DNA from 4 places in the Alteromonas sp. I10 genome. Region 4 is predicted to be linked to each of the others. Evidence: predicted binding sites of a transcription regulator. Region 4 holds the regulator's gene; each other region holds the start of a gene.
The links. Region 4 encodes sigma-54, which starts transcription at its own class of promoters, with help from an activator protein. Its sites were predicted from a motif close to GTTGGCACGNNNNTNGNNT; they were not measured.
Positions count from the first base shown of each region.

Region 1: BZA03_RS10095 (BON domain-containing protein) is a predicted target of sigma-54. The motif match lies at 4,918-4,936, and genes of this name have one in related genera.
Region 2: BZA03_RS15760 (PEP-CTERM sorting domain-containing protein) is a predicted target of sigma-54. The motif match lies at 4,285-4,303, and genes of this name have one in related genera.
Region 3: nirB (nitrite reductase large subunit NirB) is a predicted target of sigma-54. The motif match lies at 3,675-3,693, and genes of this name have one in related genera.

Region 1 covers NZ_QJJN01000004.1:246,870-254,896, reverse strand. Annotated here, with positions in the region: gene pyk (pyruvate kinase) at 1-65, shown strand, start outside; gene BZA03_RS10115 (5'-methylthioadenosine/S-adenosylhomocysteine nucleosidase) at 261-1,169, shown strand; gene BZA03_RS10110 (hypothetical protein) at 1,247-1,624, opposite strand; gene BZA03_RS10105 (putative DNA modification/repair radical SAM protein) at 2,088-3,329, shown strand; gene BZA03_RS10100 (TIGR03915 family putative DNA repair protein) at 3,346-4,152, shown strand; gene BZA03_RS10095 (BON domain-containing protein) at 4,275-4,883, opposite strand; gene BZA03_RS10090 (endonuclease/exonuclease/phosphatase family protein) at 5,550-6,533, shown strand; gene BZA03_RS10085 (hypothetical protein) at 6,551-7,099, opposite strand; gene BZA03_RS10080 (glycosyltransferase family 2 protein) at 7,655-8,027, shown strand, end outside.
Region 2 covers NZ_QJJN01000008.1:180,297-188,323, reverse strand. Annotated here, with positions in the region: gene BZA03_RS15775 (GNAT family N-acetyltransferase) at 1-907, opposite strand, end outside; gene BZA03_RS15770 (hypothetical protein) at 999-2,252, shown strand; gene BZA03_RS15765 (ThiF family adenylyltransferase) at 2,341-3,210, shown strand; gene BZA03_RS15760 (PEP-CTERM sorting domain-containing protein) at 3,331-4,194, opposite strand; gene prsT (XrtA/PEP-CTERM system TPR-repeat protein PrsT) at 4,391-7,048, opposite strand; gene BZA03_RS15750 (hypothetical protein) at 7,166-8,027, opposite strand, start outside.
Region 3 covers NZ_QJJN01000003.1:392,420-400,446, forward strand. Annotated here, with positions in the region: gene BZA03_RS08530 (nitrate reductase) at 1-454, opposite strand, end outside; gene nirD (nitrite reductase small subunit NirD) at 542-913, opposite strand; gene nirB (nitrite reductase large subunit NirB) at 950-3,499, opposite strand; gene BZA03_RS08550 (SulP family inorganic anion transporter) at 3,811-5,376, opposite strand; gene BZA03_RS08555 (hypothetical protein) at 5,811-6,098, shown strand; gene BZA03_RS08560 (nitrate regulatory protein) at 6,442-7,782, shown strand; gene BZA03_RS08565 (helix-turn-helix transcriptional regulator) at 7,865-8,027, opposite strand, start outside.
Region 4 covers NZ_QJJN01000003.1:240,781-248,807, reverse strand. Annotated here, with positions in the region: gene mgtE (magnesium transporter) at 1-80, opposite strand, end outside; gene BZA03_RS07960 (HPr family phosphocarrier protein) at 255-527, opposite strand; gene rapZ (RNase adapter RapZ) at 527-1,372, opposite strand; gene ptsN (PTS IIA-like nitrogen regulatory protein PtsN) at 1,457-1,900, opposite strand; gene hpf (ribosome hibernation promoting factor) at 1,914-2,201, opposite strand; gene BZA03_RS07940 (RNA polymerase factor sigma-54) at 2,232-3,713, opposite strand; gene lptB (LPS export ABC transporter ATP-binding protein) at 3,787-4,512, opposite strand; gene lptA (lipopolysaccharide transport periplasmic protein LptA) at 4,515-5,069, opposite strand; gene lptC (LPS export ABC transporter periplasmic protein LptC) at 5,038-5,616, opposite strand; gene kdsC (3-deoxy-manno-octulosonate-8-phosphatase KdsC) at 5,613-6,161, opposite strand; gene BZA03_RS07915 (KpsF/GutQ family sugar-phosphate isomerase) at 6,162-7,142, opposite strand; gene BZA03_RS07910 (calcium/sodium antiporter) at 7,145-8,027, opposite strand, start outside.

The DNA of each region.
Region 1 (8,027 bases), on a different contig from region 4:
CTTACGGCGATGAAATGGAAAAAGTGGGCGCGACCAATACCCTTAAAATCGTAGAAGTCGAATAGCAACGAATACACTATTAAAGCGAAGCAAATGCTTCGCTTTTTTTTGCCTGTAATTTACTAAAGCAGTGGTAAGCTGACGCTTATAATAAGAACACTCAACTAAGTCAGTATCAAAATTACAAAAAACATATCCAACCAAACAACGAGAATTCGTTAACACTCCTCGGGACAACAACGACAAAAATAAGGATAGAAATGCAGCTCATTTTCAATCGCTACACACGTTTTTCAGCAATTATAACGCTCTTGGCACTTTTCACTCATAGCGTATGGGCAAATACACAGCACGTACACACCATGAAGCGTGTAGAAGTAGCTTCGCAGAACGCTCCGTTACAGCCAATAATGATTCAAGGCCCCATGCCCATTGAAGCCGAATACTTTGCTGCGCTTTTGGATAACACTACAACAGAGTATTCAGGTAATGCGGTATTCTATAAAGGGACACTAGACGGGTATCCCATTGTGGTAGCTAAAACCGGTAAGGGTTTAGAAAATACAGCGGCCGCCACCGCTATTGGCATAGAGAGATACCACCCTCGCCTTATCATCAATCAGGGAACATCAGGTGGCCACGATCCTTCCTTAAAAGTTGGTGATATTGTTCTTGGCGAACGCAGTATTAATGCATCCAACTTTAAAACGCCCAAGCTGGCTCAAGGAGAAGGTTCTCATCCGTTTAATTGGCTACCGATGGATCTTATGGCGTCAGAAGGCAGCGCGGGAGAAGGAAGTAGCGCTAAAGACGCAGAAAAGTTGCGTTTTTATTTAGGAGACAAACAGCTCATCAACCTAGCTCTATCGCTATCCAAGCAGTACAAACGCGGGAACGTCGTTAAAGGTACGATTGGCAGCGGTAACTTTTGGAATAACGAGTTAGATCGAATAGCATGGCTTCATAAGAATATGGGAACGAGTGTGGAAGAAATGGAAACCGCTTCTGCAGCGCAGATTGCACATGCCTACCACGTTCCCTTTTTAGGTATTCGCGTATTGTCGAACAACATTACCAACCATGGTGAATATGACCCAACCACGGCCAAAGATTGTCAGGCCTTTGTTGAAAAAGTGGTAAGAGCTTATATTTCTGCGCTGTCGGAATAAATTTGGAAAACACTCAAACGAAAAACGCGCCCTACATTGTAAGAATGTAAGGCGCGTTTTCATGTATAGCCTTTGTATTAGATTGCTTGAGCGGTATAAGTTTCCGCATCTTGACTAACATCATTCGCGTATTGAGTAAGATGGTGATTTAGAATATTTTCGGCGCGCTCAACAAACTCATCACGCTTAAATTTCCAACCTCTTAAATCGGCTTGCTTAGCCTGTGCAATGTAGTGCTCTAGACGCGTTTTTCTCAATAGATGTGCCTTTTTCGACAAATCAAATTCTACCAATGAGAAGTTTCGCTGTACTTTTTGAATATCCATGTGAACGGGGCGCTGTTCGTCATCAGCAGATGCCTGGCTTACGGATAGCTTTCCTTGCCCAATTACACCGACTATAACAATGATTGCTGATACCACTAAGCCTGAATAAACCCACTTTAAAAAGTTCATGCCCCACTCCTTGAACGATTTTGCACTTGTATCGATAAGCTCGCTACAATCCACTTAATTAAAACTATTTATCACCAACGTATTGAGTCATTCGACTTTTTAAGTTTCTAGCTTTCACGTTGCAGCAGATGTTTTCTGCCTGACAATACAAACTTTCGTCTATTCAATACATCAAGTAATTCACTCATATCTACTTAACCATATGCACCTTCCGCACCATATAGTTAATCTTTATTTTTCAGCAGCTTAGACCAACCCAAAACTTATACTAAAGTTGTATAAGGTACTTTCTACACACAGCAAGATAAAATTTTCCTTTCAGATTTAATAAACTCACTCCCCTCAATGCTGTACACTCATACAGTATTGAGATATACCACAACAAGCAAAGTACTGGTATGGAATCTTGTTTTTTTCAGACCGTCTACCACGTACATTTGCCTAGAGAAAGTGACCATTTGCGATGCATGACAAACTCATTCAAAAACTCGAAATTCTTTCAGATGCCGCTAAGTATGACGCTTCTTGCGCAAGTGGCTCCGCCGGTAAACGAAAAGCAGGTAAAACTGACAAAACAGGAATAGGTTCGCTCACAGGAGGGTCAGGGATATGTCACAGCTTTACCCCTGATGGTCGATGCGTATCATTACTTAAGATCCTAATGACCAACTATTGCATATACGATTGCCATTACTGCATCAATAGGGTGTCTAGCAACGTTCAACGAGCGCGTTTTACCGTTAAAGAAACGGTTGATTTAACGCTTAATTTTTATAAGCGTAACTACATTGAGGGATTATTTTTAAGTTCCGGTATTGTCGGCTCTCCTGACCTGACTATGGAGAGCATGGTACGCATCGCGAAGTCTCTTCGCATTGAACACGGATTTAAAGGATACATTCATCTTAAGACCATTCCGAATGCATCTCCTGAACTACAGGCTGAAGCTGGCTTATATGCCGATAGGCTAAGTATAAACATCGAAATGCCGACACAAAATTCGTTGAACAAATACGCCCCGGAAAAAGACCTTGCTGAAATTCACGGTTCAATGAATACATTGAAAGACAAAATAAATGAACACAAAGTAGATAAAACCTACTCGGGTAAACGCCCACCTCGCTTTGCTCCTGGCGGACAGTCCACTCAGATGATCATAGGAGCCGATGACTCAAATGATAAAGTTATCCTTGGCACGAGTGTCAAACTGTATGGTCAACAAAAATTGCGGCGCGTTTACTATTCTGCATTTTCGCCCATCCCAGATGCGTCTGAAGTCTTGCCTCTTAAACCGGCGCCACTTATCCGTGAACACCGACTTTATCAGGCCGATTGGCTCCTGCGCTTTTATGGATTTGGTTTAGATGAAATCGTACATAACGACATGCTAGATATGGAGCACGACCCCAAGCTTGCGTGGGCGCTACGCAATCGCCACATATTTCCCATCGATTTAAACAAAGCTGACAAGCTACTTTTATTGCGAGTTCCTGGACTGGGAGCACGCACAGTACAAAAAATTCTGGCTATTCGACGTTACACAAAGCTTAGCTGGTTCGATCTCACAAAAATGCGTTTACCCTTACAAAAATTAAAACCGTTCATTACTGTTAGTGATTATTCCCCCGCTATCCATTTGCTCGATAGCAGTAACTTTGAACAGCAATTTAAACAACCAAAACAGTTTGAATTGTTCAGCGCTTAATCTAATTGGTACCACAATGAAAAAAGTAACAATTTCATCAGTGCCCGGATACGACGAATGGCGAAAAGCATCGAGAGAATGTCTAGCCCAACACATACCTCCGGAGAACGTTACATGGCAAACTTCGCAATCTAACCAAGACGACTTGTTTGCCGTGACCGATTCGGCCAACGCTATTGGTGAAAGCCAAACGAATTACAGAATTCCCAGATCAGTTTTAACGCTGTTGAAGTATGCGTTATGCCACCAAGCCCCCGATCGTTTCGCTTTATGTTACCGCGTTTTATGGCGAGTAGTTTTCGAAAACAGAAACCTTATTCACTTAAAAACTGACGAAGATGTGTTGCGTCTCAACATGCTGGCTAAAGCAGTAAAACGCGATGCATATAAGATAAGTGCTTTTTTGAGATTTCGAGAAGTCGTACTTGACGGACAAGAGCATTTTATTGCGTGGTATGAACCAGAACACTTCAGCTTGGAGATGAAGCTCGATTTTTTTCAGACTCGTTTTAAAAATATGTGTTGGTCAATACTTACCCCTTATCGAGCTGCGCATTGGAATACTAAAACACTTGTTTTGGAAGATAATCCTGACCCTAGTATCATTCCAAATGATGACAGAATTGAAAAATACTGGCTTACGTATTATGCAAATATATTTAATCCTGCCCGCGTAAAAACAAAGGCGATGTTAAGTTCAATGCCAAAAAAATACTGGAAGAATATGCCTGAGACGTCGCTTATTAACGATATGATACGCCACTCGGATGCTAGAGCGCGTAAGATGATACTAAATGGGAAAAAAGTGGAGAATGGTGAATGAGTTCTCCTGACAAATATTAGCAGCTGTGCTTCCCTTGTTTTTTGCGATTTGGAAAGCTCTGTAAAACGTGACCAGAAAAAAAGGGGCCGAGGCCCCTTTTTTTGTGTAAAGCAACAATGATATTAGTTCATCGCAGTTTCAGTAACTACACGAAGGTTGCTTTCAACATCTTTTACGTCAGATGCATTCTTGGCAATTTCCACAGCTAGATCACGCTCAGCATCAGAATCAACGTCGCCAGTCAGTGTTACTACACCGTTTTCTACGTCAACATCGATGTCGAAACCTGAAATATCGGTATCCATAAGAAGACGGGTTTTGATTACTGTGGCGATTTTGGCGTCAGTTAACTCGCTTGTGCCTTCGTCAACAGTATCTTCCATGTCATCTGACATGTCGCCTTCCATATCTTTGTCAGAGACAACCGTTAGCTTGTTGTCTACAGACGTTACACCGTCAATATTCGCTACTAGCTCTTCCGCTAGCTTTTTATCAACAGAGTTCTCAACCTTACCAGTAAGAACGACATTACCGTTTTTAACGTCAGTGTTAATGTCGAATGAATCTAGGTTACCATTGAACAACAGCGTTGCTTCTGCTTTGCCATCAATCCATGCGTCTTTGGCACCTTTCTCCCATTTATTAGTTGTGCTGTCTGTGTCCATGTCACCTGCATATGCAGCTGTAGTCAAAGTTGTAGCAACAATCATAGAAATAAGTGAACGTTTCATAACATTTCTCCTTTGTCGAAACTCGTAGATAGTCATGCCAATTCCTTGCCAACAAAATAAGGCATTGTTTTATATTATAAAAATTCAAATCCAGGGCTAGTTAAGTAAGTTTTGTTTTGCAAACTTTGCCTTTGTTTGAGAACTTTTTACTTAATTTTGTTAATGCCCAAAACTCGTCAACTTCACTTAAGAAAAGCACCTATTAATTGTACTAGGGGATAACTTTTTGTCGTTGGCCGCCGCTAAGTTGCAGTGATACTTAGGTTAAACTTATTTCACAAAGCTGCCGTAGTTATAACGATTTGTGTCGCTTCACTGGGGCCTGTTGACCTTTGTTGTACATTTTTGCAGCGGTCTGTGTGCCATCTAGACAAGGCGAATGTTTGACGGTTTAGTGGTTCTAAATCGAGAACATTCAACGCAGTATAGATGGCACAAAGGCGCTGCCCGAAGGGGTCGTTATGGAAGCCTTTTACTCTTTGTCACAGTCCTTTAACTTAGCCCGCTAGGCTTGCAGGACTGTTTCGCGATTAAAAGGCTTCCATTTAGACCAAAATTCGTACACCAAAGGTCAACAGGCCCTAGCTATAGTCATCAATTTAGTTTTGCAGACAGAAGCAACATGTGGAGTGTTTTTCGTTAATTAAACTCAAGGACCAACTAGACATGGATACTGCACTAACTGCTGTTTCAGTCTTATTTATAGCCGTAAGCTGGGCCCCTTTGCTTCCTTCTTCTCATTGGTTAGTAAGAGTGTGGGAATTTCCGCGACTACAAATAGCAGCTATCATTTCTTTGTTAATTGCTGGGCATATTTTTGAATCAACCTATTACGCACAGATAGATAGCCTAGCAGTAATTATTGTCGCTGGATTAACAGTTAGCCTTATTTATCAGGTTATCTGGATCATTCCTTATACCCCTCTGTATAAAAGAGAAGTTAGGCACGTCGAGGTTGAGAGTGCGAGCCAAAAGCTAAGTGTTTTATCAAGCAATGTGTATATGCCTAATGACGATTTTCGCAAGCTCATTGAACATGTACGTAATAAGCAACCTGATTTTCTCGTAACGTTGGAATCTAATGAGAAGTGGCAGAAAGGCATCAGTGAAATTGAATCTGAATACCCGTATCGTAAATTTTGCCCACTCGAAAACCTCTACGGTATGCACCTTTATAGTAAGCTTCCCTTTGAAGAGGTCTCATTGCGATTTTTAATAGAAGAAGATGTGCCGTCTATGAAAGTGAAAATCAATCACCACGGACAAGATGTCACGCTATATTTTCTTCATCCAAAACCACCAAGCCCAACAGAAAACACGTATGCAAAGCCCAGAGACGTAGAACTTACTGTTGTGGGGGAAGAAATAGCTAAAACAGAGGGCCCTATTGTCGTCGCTGGCGATCTTAACGATGTAGCTTGGTCACCTACTACCAGAAAGTTCAAGAAAATAAGCGGACTTTTAGACCCACGAGAGGGGCGCGGTTTTTTCAATACATTTCACGCGAAATATCCTTTAGTGAAATGGCCGTTAGACCACGTATTTCACTCGGAGCATTTTGCATTGGTCAATATAGAGAAGCTTGAAAGCATAGGCTCAGACCACTACCCGCTTTATACCGAACTAGCGCTAATCACGGACAAGGAGTAATACTCAAGACTGTAAATCTAATGAGAGCTACGGTGTTTGACACACCACATGAGGCTATCACACGCCTCTTCACGCTTTTTAAAATGGGCTAGCCCTATTAGCTTGTTATCCCGAGGCCAAACCGCTTGGTTTAGCACCTCTTGATCTTCTGCCGATAGTTGTTCGCTATCTAACACAATCTCAACCGCTTTTTTGTTGGGTTTTATTAATGTGGGGTTAGCTTCTTTGACCAGAGCAGAGTTCACACAAATATACTCTCTCTTAACAGGGTCTCTCACCACGCCGATGTAGTTGTTGTCGCAAATTATAGCTGGCCAGCCTTCCGTTATTCTGCTCTGTCCAAACATTACGAGTGTAAAAGCAACAAGAACGAAAAGTGTTAAACCGATAAATTGAGCGCTCAAATCTGGTGCTACGCTTACAATAACGCCGACAACAGCTGCGAAAAATATCCAGCCGCCAAATACTCTGCGCATAGCATTTGGTGAGATACCAGATATAACATCAACCACCTTTAATGATTGTTTATCATAGTGTCGAATGAATACAGACGATTGTGATTCCACAGCCTTTGTCCACCAGAAAAAATACGAAATTCAGAAATTAATACGTTACAAGTAAGGCTGAAGATTTACCTACACTCTGAGTGAGTAAAAACCAATAATATGAGATTAGTTCTACTCGAAAGAAAACGTGTTAAGCAATATTTGTAGGAATATTTAAACTATTGAATTGTAATGTTTAACCTACTGACCAAGCATATCAAAATATGTGGGAACGGCAAAGCAATTACGCGCTAGATGCACAGTAAAACAAGACTTATGAAAAGAAGCGTCATGTTAAACTGCAAATTAGAACAAACCACCAAAAATTTACATAAAAAACTGCTGTTGGCCTCCATACATTCGTTTGTAAATTTTTCTCTCACTTTGCACCTCTTGCTTGCCTTGGCGCTCAACCATTGCTGAAAATTCTCGAGAACAGAATTTTTAAACAAAGCTTTTAACTAATAATCAATAACTTACAAAACAGGAACACTCTTTGCTTCTACGAAAGTATAACGTTCAACGTTTCATGTCGTCGTTATTACAGGTTCAACAAATTAGAAAGGGAGGAAGAGTATGCGTTCACCAATAAGTGCAGTAACTATTGTTAAGAGCAGAACTGAGAAGCTGGCCAATTTGATTACTCAGTTAGAGCAATGCTCTCCAACGCCAGATGAACTAGTCATTGTTTGGATGGCACCTCCTTCTGATTTGTCACTCGTACGCAGTGACAAATTCGACATTGTTCACAAGTTTGTGACTCAAGATGCTCTTCCGATAGCGAAAGCGCGCAACAAGGGTATGTCAGCGGCCAAGCACGCGAATTTAGTCTACCTAAACGTAGACGCAGTTATTGCCCCATCGCTTTTTAGAGATGGCTTGCTTGCGCTTCGTGACAACACCGTAGTGTTTACATCAGTGGTGTTTTTACCCAATGAGCGCTGCAGTA
Region 2 (8,027 bases), on a different contig from region 4:
ATTTGTTGTCATCTTCATATTTTATGCCTGATAAGTAGAAGTATACGTAACCATGGTGTATAAAATTGTAGAGAAAGCAAGCAGACACACCATCTACACTTAAAGATAATATATCTATGCATCCGCTACTAAAGTTACGCTTTATCAGCTCTTGGTGAAAATCTTTAAACCGTTGATTATTGAACCCACTTTTACTTCCTGTCCATCTCATACGATGAAGTTTTCCCGCGTCCGAGAGCATTTCTAGCGCTTCTTCAAGAGAGTCTGCACGTTTTAATTTGACGTCACCTTTCTCCTTTAGAAGTTTTATTGAACGTCTGATTTGATGTCTGGTGTTCTTTGATAAGGTAGCAAGATAGTTATCTAAACACGCAAACTCAGGTTTCAAAGTTGTTGAATAACTTTTAGTTTCCCAGATTGTTCTTGGAAAAAGGTGTGTAGAGCAGGGGGTTTCAGAAATTTCTTGTCTGCTAACCCCCAATATGAATTCATCTACAAATGGATATTCTGCGGTTAGATGGTCTAGCACAACAGTTCGAATAGACCATTCTCTTCCTCTTGGGCATAGAACGTCGTTGTATTCACTCCAGATTTGGTCAAAACTCTGTTTCCCAGTTCTGTTTATCCAAAGTTGATTCGTAGAGTAAAAGGGTTTGTTTTCTTTATGGATAGAAAAGAACGCCATACCAACAACTTGGTTGTGCTCATAAACAGTAATCAAATTAGTATCGTAGTTGACCATTTTTAGCCAACAACCGATCCACTTCCAGCTAGTAAAAAAGCTTTTACTCGAAAGTTTTTCCAATTTGAGCCATTCATCTGCAATATAGGTTAACTGCTCTTTTTCTAATTTTTTAGTTGTTACGGCTAGAGAGTTCATAAGAAGTGCAGTCTTTTGCTTATCCAATCCATTTTTAGGCTTCTAGAATAGAGCCATTAGAGATTTTAAGCAATCGCGGACTCGCTCAGTTTAGTATTCACCACACGTTGGAGCTTCGATGAAATTGTCATTACAGCTGTTTGTAAGTTTTTTGACTGTGTTAACAGTTTTTATAGTGTTAATGATTTCTACAAAGCCTATTTTGACCATTAGTAAAAATGTCTCTGGCAGTGTTGTTAAGAAAGCGTATAGCTCTCTTACAGAATTAAGAGAAGAGTTACTAAATGACGACCAAAACTTTGCAGTTAGTCTGTCTGAAGATGAACTTAATAGCATGCTTTTGTTAGCCAATGACCTGGCGGGTGTCAATATGAGGATAAATCTTGGTGTAAATAATGGGATTTTTGTTTTTCAATTGGACACTAGAATGCTTAGCCAGCCTCTTTACATAAATGGGCTTTGTTTATTAGGGGGGGCCGCAGAGAAATTAATAGATGAGTGTAAAATAGGAACAATTCCGATAAATGGAAAAGTGGTGGAGTTTTTTATTGCTAAAAGCGCTCTACTTTTCGGAGGGAGAGAATTGGCGGAGTTACTTGAAGATTCATTCAGTTCGGTACAAGTAGACCATGGGTACCTGGTTGGGGAAATGACAAAGTCTCAATCACTAGGAGAGGACATTCGCCAAGGAAAGAGACAATTCGTTAATGTATCTAAAAGGTTATTTCAAAATGCTACTGTACACAAAGACGCGGTAGCAGTTTATATTGATGCGTTAAATTCTATTCCACATTCTGAAACCCGTTTAAGCGTCTATATAGCTCAAGCTTTTAAAACTGCTAAAGCTTTGCCAAATGCTATGCCACCGAAAAAAGAAAATGAAGCTGCCCTGTGGGCAGTTGCGATCTTAGTTGGGTCGAACAAGTTTGCCGATATGATTGGACTAGATAGTTTGCCCTATAACTTAAGAAGCACTCAAATAAATGGTCGTTTCGACCTTAGCCTACATTATGTTTATTCCATGATTATCGAAATGACCACTAATGTTTCGTTGAGTAATAAGATAGGGTTGTATAAAGAGCTGCTAGACAGTGAAGGTGGAAGTGGTTTTAGTTTTGATGACTTGGTTGCTGATAGAGCAGGAACAAAGTTAGCTCACGTTGCTACATTGGACAATAAGCATGCTGTTCATATGCAGACGTTGTTTGCTTCAAATGAAATTATTCTTCTGCCAAAGTTAGACTTCCCTAAAAACAACTTAAAAAGTAATAACTTCGAATTATATTTTGGAGGGGCTAGGAATAGTGAACTTGAAGCTATAATAAAACGCATTGAAGCAGCTATCGAAAACTTAGAAATATATAAGCTTTAAGTCAAATGCTTATTTTAACCAGTACGATAATCTGTTAAAGAGTGCTATAACTACATAACGCTATTTATCTTTGATGAGGGAGTATGAAGTGGGGTTTGACTACAATGAAGCCTTTTCTAGAAATATCGGGTGGGTAACCGAAGAAGAGCAAACAAAGTTAAAGAATACAAAGGTAGCAATCGGTGGGTTAGGTGGTGTTGGCGGTGACCATGCTATTGTATTAGCTCGTTTAGGTATTGGTCATTTTCACATTTCTGATATGGACGCCTACGACTATGTTAATTTCAATAGACAAGCCGGAGCTAATGTAAATACGGTTGGTAAAGACAAATCGTTAGTTATGGAAGAGACGCTAACCTCAATAAACCCATCCGGAAGTTTAAAGAACTTTCCTTGCGGTATCTCTGAAGATAATTTAGATGAATTTTTAGATGGCGTTGATTTATATGTTGATAGCTTAGATATATTCAAGGTCGACATACGTCGAAAAGTTTTTCAAGCATGTTATGAGAAAGGTATCCCCGCCATTTCTGCTGCGCCAATGGGTATGGGCACAGCATTGATGTGTTTTTTACCAAATAAAATGAGCTTTGAAGAGTATTTCTGTCTAGAAGGTGTTGATTTCGAAGAGCAAATACTCAGGTTTGTGGTAGGTATGTCACCGAGTATGCTGCAAAGGCATTACCTTGTAAAAAAGGCGAGTGTTAATTTCACAGAGGAAAATTCTAAAGTACCTTCTACTTGTATGGGAATATCTCTTGCCGCAGGAGTCTTATGTACTAATGCGTTAAAAATTCTTTTAGGAAGGGGGGATGTAATTCATGCACCGCAAGGGCTTCATTTTGATGCTTACCTAAATAAACTTGTCAAAACCAACCGACCAGGTGGGAATAAGCACTGGAAACAGCGCTTTATGTGTTGGTATTTGAAAAGGCTTCTTGCAAAAGGTGATGATTAGTACGCTTGGAGTGTGTTCACAGAGAAGCATCTAGAGTTGAGAAAGGCAAAATAAAAAAGCCCCAGTGATTATACGTTGGGGCTTTTTTAGATTTAAAAAACAGCTATATCGTTTACTTAATTACTTGCGACGACGGCGGCTAGTACTTACTAAACCAAGCAGACCCAAACTCATAAGGGCTATTGTTGAAGGTTCGGGCACTGCAGCAAAAGATATCGAGCCGTCGTGATTTCCCGCTAATGTTGTTGTGCCATCTCCGTTGTCTGTTATAACTACCTGAGTTGCATCAGTATTGTAGTCTACGCTAGCAACAATATTAACAAAAGAAGTAATCAGATCATTAAACGAACCCGTAGCGAAATTAAACATATCACCTACCATAACGCCGTTCACTGTTCCTGTTCCTACTGAGCTCAAGATCCCAGCTAGGTTTTGACCGCCAGCAGGTGTGTTTATAGTGTCATATACATCAATTGTAAATAGCTCGGTAAATGTGTCAGCTATCGTAGCTTCTAGTGCCTCATAGTAGTAAAACGTTATAGCTCCACTATCATAATCAGTAACCAGTTCAGTACCAGATATTGTACCCGATAGATTGAACTGAAAAGTTAGCCCCCAATCTGCCTCATAATTGTTATCACTAGGGCCAAACTGATTTAGGGAATCCCGGGGGGATAAATCGCTGATACCGTTTAGGCCTAATGAATCAAATGCATCCGCCACTGAACCTGATAAATTTACTCCACCGGACGTGTTAATGTTGCACCCTGAGGAAAGTGATAATGCATTACAGTCGGCAACAGTGGTTGATTGATAATTGTATAGTAATTCGTTTAGCCAGCCAGTTGTAGTTGGTCCAGCGGCGGTATTCGGGTTTAGGCTGCTATCGAAATCTACACCTACATCTATATAAAACTCTTCAGCAGATAAAGCGGTAGTCGCGAGCGTTAGCGCAGCGCCTATTGTAATGTGTTTTAATTTCATTTTTGAATCCTTGTAACAAAACTAAATATTCTAGTAAGGCTGCGACATCAAACACTTCAAATCCTTTCTGCAACCGTTCGGTGATACTTAATGCGAAAAGCGCGCCAAGTAATTATTCTTTAATTATCATAGTTTTATAAAACAGGTTCTTCGTAGATGTAAAATTGTCTGACAAATAGTATTATTCGAAAAACAATTAGCCTGCGCTTTTTGCCGTGTTGGCTTCATTTAAATGCTTCAATATTTGCTCATTGTCTGGGGCAATCTCAAAAGCTTTATTCAAAATAACGGCTGCTTGTTCAACGTTGCCACTTTTCAAAAGTGCGTAACCATAAGTGTCTAAAACTGTAGCACTCTCCGGGGCTATCGCAAAAGCCCTCTCCCCATACTCCAGAGCTTCTTTAAATCTCTCTTGCTTAATCAACTGCCAAGATAAGTTGTTAAGGATGATGAAGTTGTTAGGTTCTGAATTCGCTAATACTCGATAATGCATAATAGACTTTGTTACATCGAACTTTGAAAAAATGCTTGCCAAAGTTAACCTAATCGTTGCGTCATCAGGTCGGATTTCGAGGTGTTCTTCTAGAAATTTAACCCCTTGACCTGGTGTGTTATTGTTGACGTTAGCACTATATATAATTGAAGCCGTCCTAGAAGAATAAGAGGTGTTATAATAATCAGTTAGAGCTTTAATTGCCGAAGGGAAGTCTCCTTTTGCATAAGCTATATGTCCTATAATACTTTTATATTCAGGAGTATTTTTCGACTCTTCACTAAGTAGTTCTACAGCTCTTTGCGATTCTTTAATTTGCTTATTTAATATCAGATAGTGCGCCCGCAATAGTTGAAATTGCGTAGAAGTAGGAAATCTTATCAGCGCTTTTTCTGTTTCTCGTAGCGCTTTATCAAATTTGCCAGTTTTATCAAACAACATGACAGGGAATAGCCATGGCTTGATGTTTGTAGGCGTTGTGTTTCTCCAATCTTGATAAACACCTAACGCCTGCAATTCATCCCCGTTGATTAAAAAAGCTTCGGCCCATAATTGCCAGAACTTGTCTGGGGCGTGTCTCCTCGATTTTACTAATTCAAAGGTATCAATAAGCTCTTGTGACTTACCCTCAGACAGCAATGCTTGCGCATAGCTCGTAATGTATTGAAAATTTTCTGGCGACTCTTTAATTTTTTTCCGGTAAAGGGAAAGAGCCGATTCTATTTCTCCATGTTCTTTCTCTAACGAAAAATAATTAAACAAAGTAGTGCCTGTAGCTTTTGCAGATTTTGCTAACTTTTTTTGCAGTTCGATAGCTTTGTCGAATTTTCGCTCCTCAATTGCTTTTTTTGTGTAAAAATTGATGGAATATAAATTTAAACTATCGAGTGAAAGAGCCTTGGCATGTATTTCTTCTACTTTTTTAAGGTCACCTAGTTTCAAGTACACAGTTGCCGCAGTATTGAGTGCTTGAAGATTGTCGGGAGATTTTAGTAACCAATCATCTACTTGTCCTTTTGCTAATGATAATTGGTCAGTGTTAATGTAGCCTTCGATTAATGCAAACCTTGTGATAGTTTCATCGTCTATCGATAGTGACTTTTCTAAATCTGAGATACCGCTTGCGTCATTTAAACTTAATTTGAGAATACCAATTTTCGCTAGAGACCCTGCGTCATTTAGATTATTGACTTTTATCTTTTTTAGCAAACCTTTTGCTTCGTCGGTCATTCCCTTATTGACTAGGTCAGCGCTTAACTTAAATAAAAGTTGTTTGTCCTTATCGTCAATGAAGGAATAATTACCCATATCCTTTAAAGCATCTGAGGTATAACCTAAGTTTATCTTAATATCAGATAAAATTTTGTTCACTGGGTGAGTGGCAGCTACGCTTTTGCTGACTGGAAGTAAGTATTCAAATGCTTGTTCGTTTTTCCCTAAATTATAGGCAGCCACTCCAGCATATAATTTCGCGATGACATCATCGGGCTCACTGAGAAGTGCGATATCCATGTGCCGTATCGTCGATTCAAAACTATCTTCATTAAACAAAACAATACCTTTCAATATATTCGTATAATGATGATTTGGAAACGAGGATAGAATTTGATTAATGAGAGTATTTGCCTGCTCAAATTGGGCTGTTTTAGTATAGCTGTCAGCTAATAGAAGCTTCCCCTTGTTGTTTGATGGCTGATTTTTATTAAATTGTTCAAAGCTCTTTACTGCATTTTCATAGTCACCTTCCTTGGCGTACAGTTGCCCTTGAAGAAGTCTTGCTTCATAAAAATTCGCATTAGTGCTAAGTAAATCCTCAAGCAAAATTTGAGCATTAGCATAAGCCCCTTGCTCACTTAAAAGATAAGCTTTTCCAAATGATGTATAGTCTGCTGCATCTGCAAAAATTTCTGCTTGTTCTAAAGCTTGTTTAGCTTTGATAGGATTATCTAGAGCTGAGAATGCGATGGAGCGATATACATAAATTTGGGTAATTAAGGCGTTGGAGGCATCTGGGAGGGTTTCCGACTTTTCTATTATCCCTTCGTAATCTTCCTGAAAATATAGAACGCGATAGAGCAACTCTATTACTTTATTATTATTTTTTTCTTTTGAAAGGATGAATTCTAACTCTTTTCTTGCGTTAGCATACTGCCCGCTTTGCAAATAAACATTTGCAAGTAATTTTCTTCCTTCAAGAGAATCTGGATTGTCTTTTACGAGATTTTTTAGCTTTATTTCGGCTGTTCTAAAGTCGTCTGATTCTAGTGACTTCTCAGCATCATCCAACAAATTTTGCGGTGTTTGCTTAGAGCAACCTGCATTGATTGCTAAGCACACAAAGAATATCAGTAATTTGTTCATTTTCATTCCTTCGATAAGCGTCAACGCTGCTAACAGGTAGATACTAACAGTTATGTCTTATAAAACAAAAAGCTCGCCTAAGCGAGCTTTTTGTTTTCTATCGAATGTTACGAACGCTTACTTAATAGCTTTTTTGCGAGACAAAGTGCCGATGGCAAACAATGATAAACCAAACAAAGCGACCGAAAATGGTTCTGGCACGACCGCAAAACTAACTGAACCGTCATGAGTACCACTCAAAGAAGTCGTTCCGTCACCATTATCGTTAATTGTCACGAGGTTTGCGTCAGTGTTGTAATCAATATTCACAGCGAGGTCTTGCTGATTTTCTAATACTGAAGCAAACGTACCAGAACGCACATTAAAAAAGTCGGTAATCGCTACGCCGTTTATAGAGCCTGAACCAAATGAAGAGATAAAGCCTCTCAGAATTTGTCCGCCTGGAGAATTAGATGTTCCATATACGTCAACGGTAAATAGTTCAACAACTGCTGTTGAAATATCACCGGTCGCGAGTGTTGCAGAGTCGTAATAGTAAAAGACTACAGCACCGTCAGAGTAGTCTGTGACTAAATCTGATCCACCGATAGTACCCTCGACATTAAAATTGAATGTGATGCCCCAGCTTCCAGAATAATCGTTATCGCTTGGGCCGGATACGTCAAGAGTATCAAACGGACTAAGGTCTGTAACCCCATTTGTACCGAGCGAGCTCAAAAACGCACCAAACGACGTTAGGTCCGCGCCTCCCGATGTATTGATGTCACAACCACCAGCAAGTTCTGCAGCAGAACAAAAGGCCGTAGTGTTCGATTCGTATTTGTGAAGGAGTTCAGTAACCCAACCAGTGGTGTTTTGGTCAACGGCAACGTCACTGTTTTTCGATGCATCGAAATCAGCTCCGTTATTAATGTAGAATTCATCGGCTAGTGACGACAGTGAAACTACGGGCAGAGCGAGTATTGCTACCAATTTTAAT
Region 3 (8,027 bases), 150 kb from region 4:
CAACGGCTGATGACATACACAGGCGTGAATTCGTATCGATATTGGCGCTGCCGATGTAACCTTTCATAAGCTTATTGGCAATGTAATAGTCTTCGGTGAGAAGCTGACCTGATACATAAAAAGCAACGGCATCCGCGCCATACTGCGCAATGGTAGAGGTGATCTTATCCGCAATCACATCGGTGACCGTGTCCCAATCCACCGATTGACCTGCCATGGTTGGGTGAAGCAAACGACCGTTTATGTCGTTTGTTTCAAGCAGGTTTGTTCCTTTGACACACAATCTTCCATAATTGGCGGGATGCTCTGGCGTGCCTTTAACAGTGTCCAGGGTTATGGCACGCGTGCTTACGTTGCAACTGATATCTACACCACACCCTACGCCGCAGTATGGGCATGTTGTTTGTCTTAATTGTTCAGACATCATGTCGGGTTGTCGTGTAGGCATATTCATTTCATTACCTTTTTCGATTTCAAAGCTTTTGAATGCATTTGGCTAGAAGGCTTTTTTCATGTGGGCGTTCAAATAAAGGCAGTTTGCTTAAACGCCGACAAAAACCTTTTCGCCCTCTACCTTCACAGCGTAAGCTGTGACGGAAACATCGTCGTGTTCTTTACACAGCCCGGTTTCTAAAAAGTAATGCTCTTTGTATAGAGGCGAAGCAACAACAGGCGCACCGCCTATCGACCCTAGAAGCCCGCGATAGAGTACGTTTGCTTTACCAATAGGGTCGTAGTTACTAATGGCGAAAACCTGGGTTTCGCCGTTTATCTTCAAACTGAAAATTGCCACTTGCTGTGAGTCGACAAGGGCGCAAACCCCACTGTTTGTCACTAAGTCGTTCGTCTCACAAACATAGTGCCATTGCACTTGCTGTGGTTCTGACGCCATTACATTTTGCGCTGCTGACATAATTTGATTCTCCTAACAGGGTTGATAAGCCAGTGGCTATACCATAGAGACAGGAATGAACTGATCTTTACCTGCTACTTTTTCAGCTTCAGTAGCTGGGCGAACCTGGCCTCGCTCTGAAACAAACTGAATATTGGTGTCGCTAGCATTGCTGTTTACGAATTGACGGAAACGCTTGCGCGACTCAGGGTTTTCGATGGTGGTTTTCCATTCGCACTGATAAGCATCAACCACAGCATCCATCTGTGCTTCAAGCTCACCATTAATGCCAAGAGCATCGTTTATCACAACGTCTTGCAAGTAAGCTAACCCACCTTCTAAGTTGTCCATCCACACCGATGTGCGCTGTAGGCGATCAGCCGTTTTCACGTAAAACATCAGCACGCGGTCGATGTACTTAATAAGGGTTTCGGTATCTAGGTCGGTGGCAAACAGGTCTGCATGTCGAGGCTTCATGCCGCCATTCCCGCAAACATACAGGTTCCAGCCTTGCTCGGTAGCAATAACACCAATGTCTTTACTTTGGGCTTCTGCGCACTCACGGGTACACCCCGAAACGGCAAATTTAATTTTGTGGGGTGCACGTAAGCCTTTGTAACGATTCTCTAAATCAATGGCAGTGCCAACAGAATCCTGAACACCGTAGCGACACCAGGTGCTGCCCACACACGATTTCACAGTACGCAGTGCCTTCGCGTAGGCGTGACCGGTTTCAAAACCGCCAGCGACGAGTTTTTCCCAGATATCAGGTAAGTGCTCTACGCGCGCTCCAAATAAATCAATGCGCTGACCACCCGTGATCTTGGTGTACAGGTTGTATTCTTTTGCCACTTCGCCGAGCAGAATCAACTTCTCAGGTGTTATTTCGCCACCAGGTACACGCGGTACAACGGAATACGTGCCATCTTTTTGCATGTTGCCAAGGTAGATATCGTTGGTGTCTTGCAGAGGAAGATGTGAAGCCTTAAGAATGTAGTCGTTATACACCGAGGCTAAAATTGAGCCGACAGCGGGCTTACAAATTTCACACCCTAGACCTTCACCATGCTGCTCTAGTAGCTCGTCAAAGGTGCGAATGCCGTTTACCTTAACAATGTGAAATAGCTCTTGTCGGGTATGGTTGAAGTGCTCACAAATGGCTTTTGATACTTCCACACCGCGCTTTTCAAGTTCGCTATCCACAACATTTTTAAGTAAGGCAGCACAACCTCCACACCCTGTGCTGGCTTTGGTTTCGCCTTTTACATCGCCAACGCTACAACAGCCGCCTTCAATGGCTGAAACAATATCGCCCTTTGTCACATTTAGGCATGAACAAATAGACGCGGTGTCTGGCAGTGCATCGGCACCTAGCGCCGGTGCAGCATCGGATGAGGGCAGAATTAGGCTTTCTGGGTGTTCAGGTAATTCAATATTATTAAGTGCATACTGTAGGAGCGTGTCGTAGTCGCTGGTATCGCCAACGAGTACAGCACCAAGCACGTACTTTTGCTCGCTATCTACCACCAGCTTTTTGTACACGCCTTCTGGCTGATTTAAATAGGTGTAGCTAAGCGCACCGACTGTGCGTTCATGAGCATCGCCAATTGAGCCCACTTCCACACCCATTAGCTTGAGTTTGGTACTCATATCTGCGCCAGCGAACTCGGCATCGCCGCCGGTTATATGACTTACAGCCGTGCGCGCCATGGTATAGCCAGGTGCTACCAGGCCAAATATTTTGTTATCCCACAGCGCACATTCACCCACAGCGTAAATGTTTGGGTCAGACGTCACGCAGTGATTATCAATGACAATACCGCCGCGCTCACCCAGTGTTAGCGCTGACTTTCTGCCGAGCTGGTCGGAAGGTCGAATACCGGCAGAGAATAAAATCATGTCAGTTTCTAGTGCAGTGCCGTCAGCAAACACCATTTTATAGCGGCAGGTATCACCGGCCTCAATAGTTTGCGTTGCCTTTTGGGTGTGAACCGTAACGCCCAATGCTTCTATTTTGTCCTTAAGAACGTTACCACCTGCTTGGTCTAGCTGAACCGCCATAAGCTGCGGGGCAAACTCAACCACGTGGGTGTCGAGACCGGCTTGCTTTAATGCGTTAGCGGCTTCTAAACCCAACAGCCCACCACCAACAACAACCCCTACTTTGCTCACCGCTGCTGAAGCTTCAATAGCGAGTAGATCGTCTATAGTACGGTACACCAAGCAATGCTCTTGATCGTTGCCAGGGATGGGTGGCACAAATGGGTATGAGCCCGTAGCTAACACAAGCTTATCGTAGCTAAACACCTGCCCTTCAGAAGTCGTCACTTTATTATTGTCACGGTCTATATCGGTAACCAAGGCATTGGTAACTACGTTTACGCCCCACTCGGCGTACTGAGCGGGTGTAGTGAGCGCTAAGTCATCAGCACTCGCGCCGCTAAAAAAAGACGACAGATAAACGCGGTCGTACGCAAGGCGTGACTCGCCGCATAAAACGGTTATTTCTACATTGGCATCGCTTTGGTGAAGCTGCTCAACAAAATGATGCCCCACCATGCCGTTGCCTACGACGACAATTTGCGTTTTTGAGTCCAATGAAGTCATGGTATTCCCCTTTTTTCGGGACAAAAAAAAGCCCGCTTCAACTTTCGTTGATGCGGGCTTCGTTGCCTATTTTGCCAACGGTTTAGGTCGGCTAACACATTTTACGGAGTGTTATAAATCACACAATTTTCAGCGATTGACACAAATCACCAAAACACACTTTACGTTTATAGCTATCCAAGTTCAGTGCCAAAACCGTAAACAATTGTTTTTATTTGATTTACTACAAAATAAGCATTATGCAGACTTCACAACTGCACCAAACAAACGCAAAACTGTGTTTACTTGGTGCATTAAGGCTTTCAAATAACTTAGGCCAGCTTATCCGTCGCTACGCGGTAGCGAGGATCTTCAACCACATTAATTTCAACAAACTTATCGGCCTTGCGAAGCAGTGAGCGACACTCATCACTGATATGGCGAATGTGTAGCTTTTTACCCTGCTCTTCGTATTTGTCAGCAAGGGTATCTAGCGCATCGATACCTGATGAATCCCAAATGCGAGAGTCTTTAAAGTCAATAACTACATCATTAGGGTCGTTGGCGATATCAAACAGGTCTTTGAAATGCGATACCGAGCCAAAGAACAGCGGGCCGTCTAGCTCATAGACTTTCCAACCGTCGTTATCGATATGGGATCTCGCTTCAATATGACGAGCGTGTTTCCATGCAAACACCAGTGCTGAAACGATAACACCCACCACAACCGCAATAGCCAGGTCAGCGATAACGGTAACGCCGGTTACTAGGAAAAGTACGAACGCATCTTCTTTGTTTACGCCGCGAATAATTCTGAATGACGCCCACTCAAATGTAGCAATAACCACCACGAACATAACGCCAACAAGGGCAGCGAGAGGAATCATTTCAATTAGCGGAGCAGCAAATAGAATAAAGCCCAATAATACAACCGCCGCGGTGATACCAGACAAGCGGCCACGGCCACCAGAGTTAATGTTAATCATACTTTGGCCAATCATAGCGCAACCGCCCATACCGCCAAAGAAACCGTTTACGGTATTTGCAACACCTTGGCCAACGCATTCTTTGTTGCCGCGTCCGCGGGTGTCCGTCATTTCATCAATTAATGAAAGGGTAAGGAGCGATTCAATAAGACCAACCAAGCAAAGAATGACTGAGGTAGGCAGAATGATCATGAAGGTTTCCCAGGTGAACGGCACCATAGGAATAGCAAAGCTAGGAAGTTCACCCGCTAGCGTTGCGGTATCGCGCTGGTCAGCTGGTAGCAAGTCACGAACAAAGTCGATTACAGTACGCGCTTCAAGGTCAAGACCATGTACTAACAAGGTCACCGTAACAATCGCTACAAGCGACGCCGGTACAGCTTTGGTTAGCTTTGGTAGTAAATAGATAATGGCCATGGTTAGCGCCACAAGCCCTAGCATCCAATATAACAGCGTACCTTCCATCCACTGTAATTCACCCGCTGCGTTGGTCACTTTGAACTGGCCTAATTGCGCCAAGAAAATAACAATTGCCAAACCATTTACGAAGCCTAGCATTACCGGATATGGGACCAGTCGTATAAACTTTCCGAGCTTGAAAATACCGCACATAATTTGCAGTAAACCAGCCAAAATAACCGCGGCAAATAAATACTGCACGCCGTGTTGGGCAACCAGTGCCACCATTACAACGGCCATGGCGCCGGTAGCACCAGAAATCATTCCTGGTCGGCCACCAATAGCGGAAGTGATTAAGCCCATCATGAAAGCCGCATAAAGACCAATCATTGGTTCTACGCCGGCCACAAATGCGAATGCAACGGCTTCAGGGACCAAGGCAAGCGCCACGGTAATACCTGATAGCACGTCGTTTTTAACGTTGCTGTCTTTACTGGTAATTAAATCGAACATGTTCTCTCAGAAGCTAAGATGTTAAACACAACAACCCACCATGGCGTACACCGCGTTAAAGCAGAACACCAAGTAGGTAGGAGATTTTTTCGGCGATTCTATCACCATTGTAGCGCAAAATCTTTTAATAGATTGTTACTAGGGCCTGTTGAACGTTGATGTGCAGCAAAGATCAACAGGCTCCAGTCCGAACTACTTGGCGCTTACGTGATAAGCGCAGGGCTCTTTGCCCCTTTCCTAATGCTGTGAGCTTGTCAATTTTTCATGTACGGTCTCAGGGCTTAATTTAATAGCGAATGCTGACAAATTGCATCGTACATGGCATCGTATAATGGTTTTTATTAACCGCGTCGTTCAATGCGCTTCGATTTCTAATACGGGGCTATGGTAAGACGTCGCAATAAGGCACAAGTCTTATTCAACGAGGAGTTAAAGTGGTACCTTATATTCTGACTATTTTGTGCGTGCTAGTGGCAGGCGCTATTCATTGGATGTCGCCGAAAGCTTATTGGAAAGCCACTATCATGTCGACCGCCGTTATTTTACTATTTTCTGTAGCAGCATTGTTTATCTTTAAAGCATCAGGAATGCTGGTTAGCGAGCACACTGGCGAGAATGCTGACTTTTCTGGGCAAATGTTAACTATCACCACAATGATTGCCTTCTTCGGTTTCTTAATTTCACTGTTTGTAGGTTGGTTTCTTCGCGTAGTCAGAAACTAATCCGGAAAGCAAAACCACATAGTTTGCGAGGCTGCACCATTTTGGCGCAGCTTCTTCCCTCCCAACGCCGCTAACCTTTCCGTTCCCCCTTATAAAGTCACCTTAAATAAAAGTTCCAGCCGAACCACATGCCGCGAAATGTCAGCACTCCGGGCGTTTTTGTTCACTCTAAGGCTTATCTTCATTAATTCTAATAAACAGGGCATAAGTGTTGCTTGGTACACGTATTGCTCTGCTGAGTGCAGGGGCTAAGAGCAATGAGTTTCAAAAAACGTTTCGCCAATAGATGCACTCATCAAGAAAAAATTCGAAACGTGTGTACCGAAGATTAGCAGGCCTTAACATGCTTCATGAACCAGAACAGACCATTGCGCTTTGTAGCGACGCCACTAAGCGCTTTTTGCTAGCGGCCAAGCACGCCGAAATAACCGTGCTTGAGCAACTATCTAGTAATTGTCGAATTGTAATTGCCGTTCGAGAACTTATTCATGAACTGCAAAAAGAGCGTGGGGCCAGCAATATCTTTCTTGCTTCAAAAGGCGAGCGTTATGCCGCTGAGCGAATGCAGTACGTCAGTGCTAGCGAGCAAGCGGAGTCAATGTTGAAAAGCCACTTGAAATCTCTCTACCTGACAGATGAGATCACCACGGGTAACCCGCGGTTGTTGAGCAGCATTACACTTGCTATGCAGGCGACAGACTACCTGCCCAGACTTAGAGAACAGGTAAGCAAGCAGCTGCTGACACCACTGGAATCCACACGAGCATATAGTCGTCTAGTTGCCAGTTTACTTACGGTTATTTTTGAAGCGGCAGATATTGCAAGCGACCCAACAATCACTCGCTTATTGGTTGCACTGTTCAATTTTATGCAGGCAAAAGAATACGCTGGGCAGGAGCGGGCGTGGGGCGCTATTGGTTTCGCAGAAACTCATTTCGATGTTCGCCTTTGTGAAAAGCTGGCCGCGCTTCAGCATGCCCAAGAACATCACTTCAGTATATTCTGTGAGTTTAGCTGTAAGCCGCATAAAGATGCATTAGACGCGTTGAACAAAAGCCCTGCTGCAATCGATATTACACAGCTTAGAAATATGATTGCACAGCTTGGTGACGGCAGTCCGATTGCCGGAGAAATATCGGAAGTTTGGTTTGATGTAGCAACGCGTCGAATGGATGCAATGCAGACTATCGAAGTGGCGCTCACTGAGGCCCTTACTCAGCAAGCTAACAGTAAAGTCGCCGATGCAAAAAATGAGATGGCCAATCATCAGCAGTTGCTTACGCGCTTCAATGATGAACACGCTACTGATGGCTCACCGCTCACCTTATTGTTCGATCCAAGTATGCCTGGACTCGCGGAAGACACCAAAGAAGACGAAATCAAAACGCTATCACTTAACGAGCAAACGAAGACTTTATCTGCTCACCGCTCTTTTTATGATTTACTGCGTTCACAGGCCCAACACATAGAAGATATGGGTCGGGAGCTCGAAGAGGCCAAGCGTGCAATACAGGAACAAAAACTGATTGGGCGAGCAAAACTGGTAGTAATGGAGCAATTCGGATTAAGCGAAAATAACGCGTATCGTCGACTGCAAAAACAAGCTATGAGCGAAAATACGACCATAGCGGCTATTGCCGCTAAGATCGTAAATATTACAACGAAAAACTCAGCAGGAAGGTAAATTCCGGCTCAACACAAATTCCGACTTTTTGTGCAGCGCCCTTTAATAGGCTTCCACTACAGAATATTTCCAATGTATCGATTTATTTAAGTGCGAATACTTGCTCAACTGGAATAGCAAAATATTCGGCAATTTTTAGAGCAATAACTACCGATGGTGTGAAACGTCCGGTTTCCACGGTACTTATAGTTTTTCTGGAAACACCTATCGCATCAGCTAACTCTTGCTGAGAGATTTTATGTTGC
Region 4 (8,027 bases):
ACGAATTGACCGTTGGTCAACGCAGCGTTGAGTGCGCGTAACTGAGTTTGTACGTATTTAGAAACAAGCGCTTCTGCCATAAGGCGTTATTCCTACAAGCTAAAAGATGAACAATGCAGGCCATAGAGCCTGAGTGGGCGTAGAATATCGCAATTATGATGAGTCTGTCATGATAATTGCGTAGGTTTTGCGCAGGATTTTAAGATAACTGCGCTAAGTGTTGATTTATTGGTCAATGGATTGGGCAAATAAGACTATTCGTCTTCGTTAAATCTTCCCTCAATAAGTTCTTCAATAGCTGCAAGTGCATCAACAGCATCACTGCCGTCCACAATTACATCTACCTGTTCACCTTGATGGCTTTCAAGCATCATTAATCCCAATACACTGCTTGCGTCTGCTTCCTTATCGCCTTTTTTTAAGATGATTTTAGCGTCGAATTGATTCGCCAGTTTAACCAGTTGGGTCGCCGCTCTTGCATGCAACCCTAACTTATTGACGATAGTTAGCGTTTTTTGAATAGTCATTACTGATTCAGCTCTCTATGGCGAATTTGTACATCAGGGTGTATTTCACTGAAGGTTTTCGACAGGGTCTGTGCGATATAAACCGAACGGTGTTGGCCACCAGTACAGCCAATTGCTACGGTTACGTAACTTCTGTTATTGCGCTCTAAATGAGGCAGCCATGTCGTTATTAAATTCTGAATTTGCCAAATGAACTTGGTCACTACAGGCTGCGACCCCAAAAATACTTCTACTGGTGCGTCTAATCCGGTCAGGTGTTTAAGGTCGGGCTCCCAGTGGGGGTTAGGTAAAAAGCGGGCATCAAAAACGTAATCCGCATCTTTAGGAATACCGTGCTTAAAGCCAAACGACTCAAACACAAGCACAAGGCGTGAGCTTTTCTTACCTAGGATACGCTCTCGAATTAACTCAGCCAGTTGGTGAATGGTAAGCTTATCTGTGTCTAAATATAAATCTGCGCGTTCAGCAATAGGAGCAAGTAGGGCAGACTCGGCTTTAATGGCTTCTGAAAGCGATTTATTAAGCTTGGCGAGAGGGTGAAGACGACGTGTTTCGCTAAAACGCTTAACCAGTACATCATCGCTCGCGTCAATGTAAACAATGGTCATCGACCACGAAGAAGGCAGGTAGTCTAGAATTTCTACCAAATCGTCAGGATTTTTAGGTAAGTTTCTCACATCGATACTTACCGCAACCTGATCGTACTCGTCAACAACTGTATGGGTTAAGGTGGGAAGTAAGTTTACCGGGATATTATCAACACAGTAATAACCTAAATCTTCCAATGCGCGAAGTGCGACAGACTTACCAGACCCCGAACGACCACTGATTATTATCAGCTTCACCTACTTTCTCCCTAATACTCTGGTTTTATCACATACGCGTTGTTGAATTAGGCGCCTACTAAACGGTTAATAGGCGCTTAATGTTTAACTTAATGCAGATAGAATATCGTCGCTTGTCGTTGCGCGACGTATTGCTTTAATCGTTTCTTTGTCGCTTAGTTTACCAGCCACGGTGGCCAGCGTTTGAAGGTGTCCTTCGGTCTGTTCCTCGGGAACGAGTAGCGCAAAAAAGATGTCTACGGGTTTCTCGTCAAGGGCGTCAAAGTCGATTGCTGGAGTGCTGGTTACAACAATGGCAATCACTTTCTCAAGGCCCGGTAGGCGTCCGTGGGGCAGGGCGATACCATTGCCAATGCCTGTACTACCCATACGCTCTCGAGCCATCAAACTGTTGAGTACCGTTGCCTGATCAATGTTCTCGTTTTGCTTGGCAGCGATATCAGCGATGATCTCAAGAATTCGCTTTTTACTATTACACTGAACCGCACACTCGGTGCGGTCCAGACTTACGATGGCTTGTATATCCATGCTTAATTAACTACTAATGTTTTTTCAGTTTTTCCTTATGCTTGATTACCTGCCGGTCGAGTTTATCAACCATGCTGTCAATCGCCGCATACATGTCGGTATTTTCTGAGGATGCGAATACTTCAGCGCCACTTAAATGAACGGTCGCTTCGGCTTTTTGATTTAATTTTTCAACGTTCAGGATGACATGCACATTAGAAATGTGATCAAAGTGACGTTCAAGTTTGCTGAACTTCGTATCGACATAATTACGCAAAGAGTCGGTGATTTCGACATGATGACCAGTAAGGTTGATTTGCATATTTCGTCTTCCTTATATTATTAAGCCCGATTAAATAAGGCTTTTGCGTTGGTTCGACGGCGGGATCGACAACGATTCCCGGTACTTTGCTATTGTTCGCCGGGCAACTTTAATGCCTTGTTCGGCCAACAATGAAGCAATCTTGCTATCACTTAGCGGCTTGCTAGGCTTTTCAGCGGCCACTAATTTCTTGATCAATGCACGAATCGCTGTAGATGAACATTCACCACCAGACTCTGTTGCAACGTGGCTTGAGAAGAAATACTTCAATTCGAAGATTCCACGTGGCGTATGCATGTACTTTTGCGTTGTCACTCGCGAAATAGTGGATTCGTGCATATCTACCATTTCTGCGACATCATTTAGCACCATTGGTTTCATCATTTCCGGGCCGTGCTCAAAAAAGCCCATTTGCTGCTGCACAATGCAGTTTGCAACCTTCATTAAGGTTTCGTTACGAGATTCAAGGCTCTTTATGAACCACTTAGCCTCTTGCATGTGTGAGCGGATGAATTGTGAATCGCTACTATTCTTGGCACGGCGACTCATTGCAGCGTATTGTTGATTTACGCTTAACTTAGGCAGACTGTCGGGGTTCAGCTCAACCACCCAACGGCCATTTTTCTTGGTTACTGAGACATCAGGAATAACGTACTCAGGCTCTTTAGTAACTAAAGCACTACCTGGGCGAGGATTCAAGGTTTGCAGTAAACGCATTGCCTCGCGTAGCTGATCTTCTTTCAATCGGCTTTTACGCATAAGCGTACGATAGTCTTTGCTGCTCAGTAAGTCAGAGTACTCTTCAATCAGTTGCTTTGCTTCAGCAAGCCACGGTGTGTCTTCTGAAAACTGGCGCAATTGCACCATCAAACATTCTTGTGGAGAGCGAGAGCCAGAACCAATAGGGTCGAACATCTGAATGCGCTTAAGCACACATTCTATTTCGTCCATTTCAATCGGCTCTTCCATATCATCATCGTTAACCGCTTCTAAAATATCGTCAAGGGTAACGGTTAAATAACCTGACTCGTCAATAGAGTCGATGATTGCTGTAGCGATTGCGCGATCGGTATCCGAGAAATGGGTAAGGCGCATTTGCCAAAGAAGGTGCTCTTGAATATCTTCAGTAGTCTCACCTTGGAAGATTTGCTCGTCGTCATTGGATGGACCTGGAGCTGGAGAAGATGAAGCAGAATAGTATTCGTCCCATGTGCTGTCGATTGGCAGCTCATCGGGAAGATCGTTTTTCTCAAGTGCATCGCCGGCTTCTAATGTGTCACTAGATGCAGAAGCAGTGGCCTCAGAGCCGCTGTCATCGTTGTCGATATTGTTCTTTTCTAGTTGCGGCTCGTCGTTACCTTCTTCAACTTCTAATAGCGGATTAGAATCGAGCGCTTCTTGGATCTCTTGTTGAAGATCAAGTGTAGAAAGCTGCAGCAGTTTAATGGCCTGCTGAAGCTGTGGTGTCATGGTAAGTTGTTGGCTAAATTTTAGCTGTAAAGATGGTTTCATCTACGTCTTATTTAAATGCTCTAAATTGAATATACCAGAGCGAAACTGAAAAATGACAATTCGGTTACATTAACTATAGCCTGAATTGTTCGCCTAGGTATACATCCCTTACTTTTTGATTACTTAAAACCTGTTCCGCCGTTCCTTGCGCAATAAGCTCGCCATGACTCACAATGTACGCCTTTTCACAAACATCCAATGTCTCTCGTACGTTATGGTCCGTGATAAGGATTCCAATCCCCCTATCGCGAAGATGTTGTATTATCTTCTTTATATCATTAACTGATATTGGATCAACACCAGCAAATGGTTCGTCTAACAAAATAAATTGCGGTTTTGCTGCCAGAGCGCGGGCAATCTCAACGCGACGGCGTTCGCCCCCTGACAAACTCATCCCCGTACTATTACGTATATGGTTAATATTAAATTCATCAAGTAGCGCATCTGCTTCTTCTTCTTGCTGTTGTGAATTTAAATCTTTACGGGTTTGCAAAATGGCCATGATATTTTCATGCACGGTGAGCTTTCTGAAAATAGAGGCTTCCTGCGGTAGGTAGCCAATTCCGCGGCGTGCACGCTCGTGCATGGGCTGATGAGTTAGCTCATTGTCGTCGATTTCAATCTTACCTTTATCCAGATTCACTAAACCAACAATCATGTAGAATGTGGTGGTCTTACCAGCGCCATTTGGGCCAAGAAGACCAACAATTTGACCCGTTGAGACAGACAGGCTTACATCTCGTACAACCTGTCTTGACTTGTAAGCCTTAGCAAGATTTTTAGCGCTCAAAGTTGCCATTGCTATTCATTGCCCTCGTTGTCTTTTTTGTCTTTCTTAGACGAAGTTTTGCGAATGGTCTCAGGTGTGAATACTGTGGTCACTCGACCCTCACCATCCTTACCTGCGCCGCCAGTCGCTAGCAATTGCTCGGTAATCATATCGAACGTGATGTTGTCACCCTGTACTTTACTGGTGTCTTGTTTCAACTCTGCGTTTCCGGCAAGAGAAATCGTTCGGTTCACCACTTCATAGCGTATTTCATTAGCTTTTGCTGAAACTGGCGTGCCGTCTTCCAATTGCTGGGAATAGCTTGCAGGCTTCCCTCTAGCAATAAATATTTCACGACCACCACCGTCAGTGGCAATTACTTCCACTTCGTCAGCTTCAATAACCAAAGAGCCTTGAGTTATGAGTACGTCGTCTTTGTACAACGCGGTTTTATTTTTACCGTCGATAAACTGGGTGTTCGAGCCTATTTTTATGGGCTGCGAAAAATCATCTTCACTGGCGTGTACCGCACCGCTAGCGATGGCAAGCAATAAACTAGTTGCTAGGGGAATAAGTGGTTTGTACATGATCTAAAAGCTCGTATTCTTGTGTGCGTAAATTCGCGTTAAACCCATTACTTAAAATGACATATTGGGTGCCCAGTATTTCAACGGGTTGGTCAGATGTCATTTGCTTGGTTTCTAAATTAATTTGAATGTACTCGGTCGATATACTTCTGACAAAGTCATCGCCAGTTTGGTTCTCAATATTAACTTGGTTTTCCAGCTGGATTAGCTCGTTATTGTATAGTGTACCTTCATCAGCGGTTACCACCCATGGTGATGACGCGTTTTCTGTATAAAGGGTGTATTTAGGTTGCTGAAACAATACAAAGCCAAGCTGGTCGTAATGCTCCATCGACTCTGCAAATACTTTGTGATTTAACTCACCGTCTTGATTGTACAGCGTAGTGGTTAGATTTTTTGCTTTGTAGGCGGGCTTTAGCGCATCGTTTTCACGATTCCCCTGCGTTTCAGGCTGCTCTTCCATCCACGTAGGGATGTACATCAGCATCGCCAGAATAAATAGCGCCGATATACTTAATCCTAAGCGATTAAAGCCAAACAGACTCATACACTAGCTCCAAAAATCTCATTTGCTATCCCTTTGGCCTGCAAAATGGTATCCGATATTTCTCGGACAGCGCCAAACCCACCGGGAAGGGTCGTAATCCAGTTTGCTTGTTTTGCTACGTAAGGATGGGCATCGGCAACCGCAATTTTAACCGCAACGTGCTTGTACATACCCGTATCTGGCATGTCATCACCTACCGCAGCCACTTCGTCAGTGTTTAACTCAAGGCGTTTCATCAGGTCACTAAGCGCGTCTGCTTTATTCTCTTCGCCTTGAATTATATGTGCAACATTCAGTGCCTTCATTCTATTTTCAACAATGGCAGAGCGACGTCCAGTAATAACCGCGACATTCACTCCATTGCTCACTAGCGCTTTTACACCATATCCATCACGGGTATGGAATGCTTTAAGTTCTTCACCGTCGTTACCTAAGTAAATTCGGCCATCTGAGAACACACCATCAACGTCGCATACCAGCAACTTTATCTTGGCTAGTTTTGCGAAAAGCGAGTCATTTATTTCCGTGTACAAGGTGGTTGTCATTTAAAGCACTCCTGCTTTTAGTAGCATATGCATGTTAAAAGCCCCAACAGGTTTGCGCTTATCGTCAGTAACCATTAACGCACTAATTTTATGGGTTTCCATCAAGTTCAGGGCTTCTACAGCCAGCTGACCTGCGGTGGTAGTCTTGCCGCCTTTAGTCATTACTTCTTCTACTGTCGCACTGTGTACGTCTACGCGGGCATCGAGGATTCGTCGTAGGTCGCCATCCGTAAAGACGCCTGTCAGCGTACCGTCTGCCGCTATCACGCCTGTCATACCCAATCCCTTTTTAGATATTTCCAGCAGTGCGTCAGCGACAGAAGCACTGGCATGGACAAGGGGGATATCACTGCCGCTTAGCATGATATCGCTAACTTTAAGCAGAAGTTTTCTGCCTAAACTACCGCCTGGGTGCGAAAGCGCAAAGTCATCTGAGGTGAAACCTTTTTGGTCGAGCAGTGCTACCGCAAGCGCATCACCCATAACCAGTGTGGCGGTTGTGCTTGACGTAGGAGCAAGACCTAGCGAACACGCTTCTTTTTCAACGCTGATATCAAGTACGACATCTGCGTGTTGCCCCAATGAACTGGAAGCACTGTTGGTCATGGCGACCACCTGTATGCCTAAGCGCTTAACTACGGGCAATAAGTTAACTAGCTCGTTAGTCTCGCCAGAATTAGAGATGGCGAGTAAGACATCGCCTTTGCTTAGCATGCCCAAGTCGCCATGGTTGGCTTCACCAGGGTGCATGAAAAATGCAGGAGTCCCTGTACTGGCAAGCGTAGCGGCAATTTTATTTCCGATATGCCCAGACTTTCCCATACCACTCACGACAACTTTACCCTTGCAGGCAAAGAGAATATTACAGGCAGCGATAAATTCATTGTTTAAGCGTTCTGCCAGATTAGCAATAGCCTGTGTTTCAATTTCAATAACGCGCTTCGCTGAGTCGATATAGTTCATCTGAGTTTGTGTATTCATGATTATCCGAATAGCCAGAATTGATAGCCGATAAAGCAAGCCAGAAGTATGAATCCATTTGTTCTTGATATTGTACGTTTGCCGATTAAATCGAAGCTGAACAAGAACAATAATAATGTTAAACCAAGCATTACGTACATATCTCGGTTATAGACGTCAGGGTCCAGGATACCAGGCGCGATTAAGCCGGGCATGCCAAGAACGGCAAGTAGGTTGAAGATATTTGACCCGATGATATTACCCAGTGCTAAATCGTCTTCACCTTTCAGTACACCCGCAACACTTGCTGCTAGTTCAGGTAGACTTGTACCAAACGCAATAATTGTTAGTCCGATAACTAAATCCGAAATGCCCATGTATCTGGCAATTTCTACTGCTGAGTTCACCAAAAAGTGAGCACTTAATGGCAGTATTACAAGGCCTACACCAATCCAAATGAGGGCTGACGTATTTGAAACGCCTTTGGGGATTTCATCTGCGGTTTCCGCAACCAGAGGGTCTTCTTTATCTACCTGTAGCGACAACCACGCCATCATTGCCAGTACGAAAATGAACAGGCCTAGTAGGATAATGCCTTCATAAGACTTAAGTTCACCGTCAAACATAAAGCCAATAGCAATCAATGAGATGATAAGGAGTGCTGGAAGCTCGCGCTTTAATGTTGTTGATGAAACAAGCAATGGTTTCACTAGCGCGGTTATACCTAAAACTAGCGCGATGTTCGTGATGTTAGAACCTAGCGCGTTACCCACGGCGGTGTTCATATTGCCATTTGCGGAGGCTATGGCGGAAACCACAATTTCAGGTGCCGAAGATCCCATAGCGACAATCGTTAGTCCGATCATCATTGGAGAAATGCCGATGTTTTTTGCTAAAGCTGAGGCG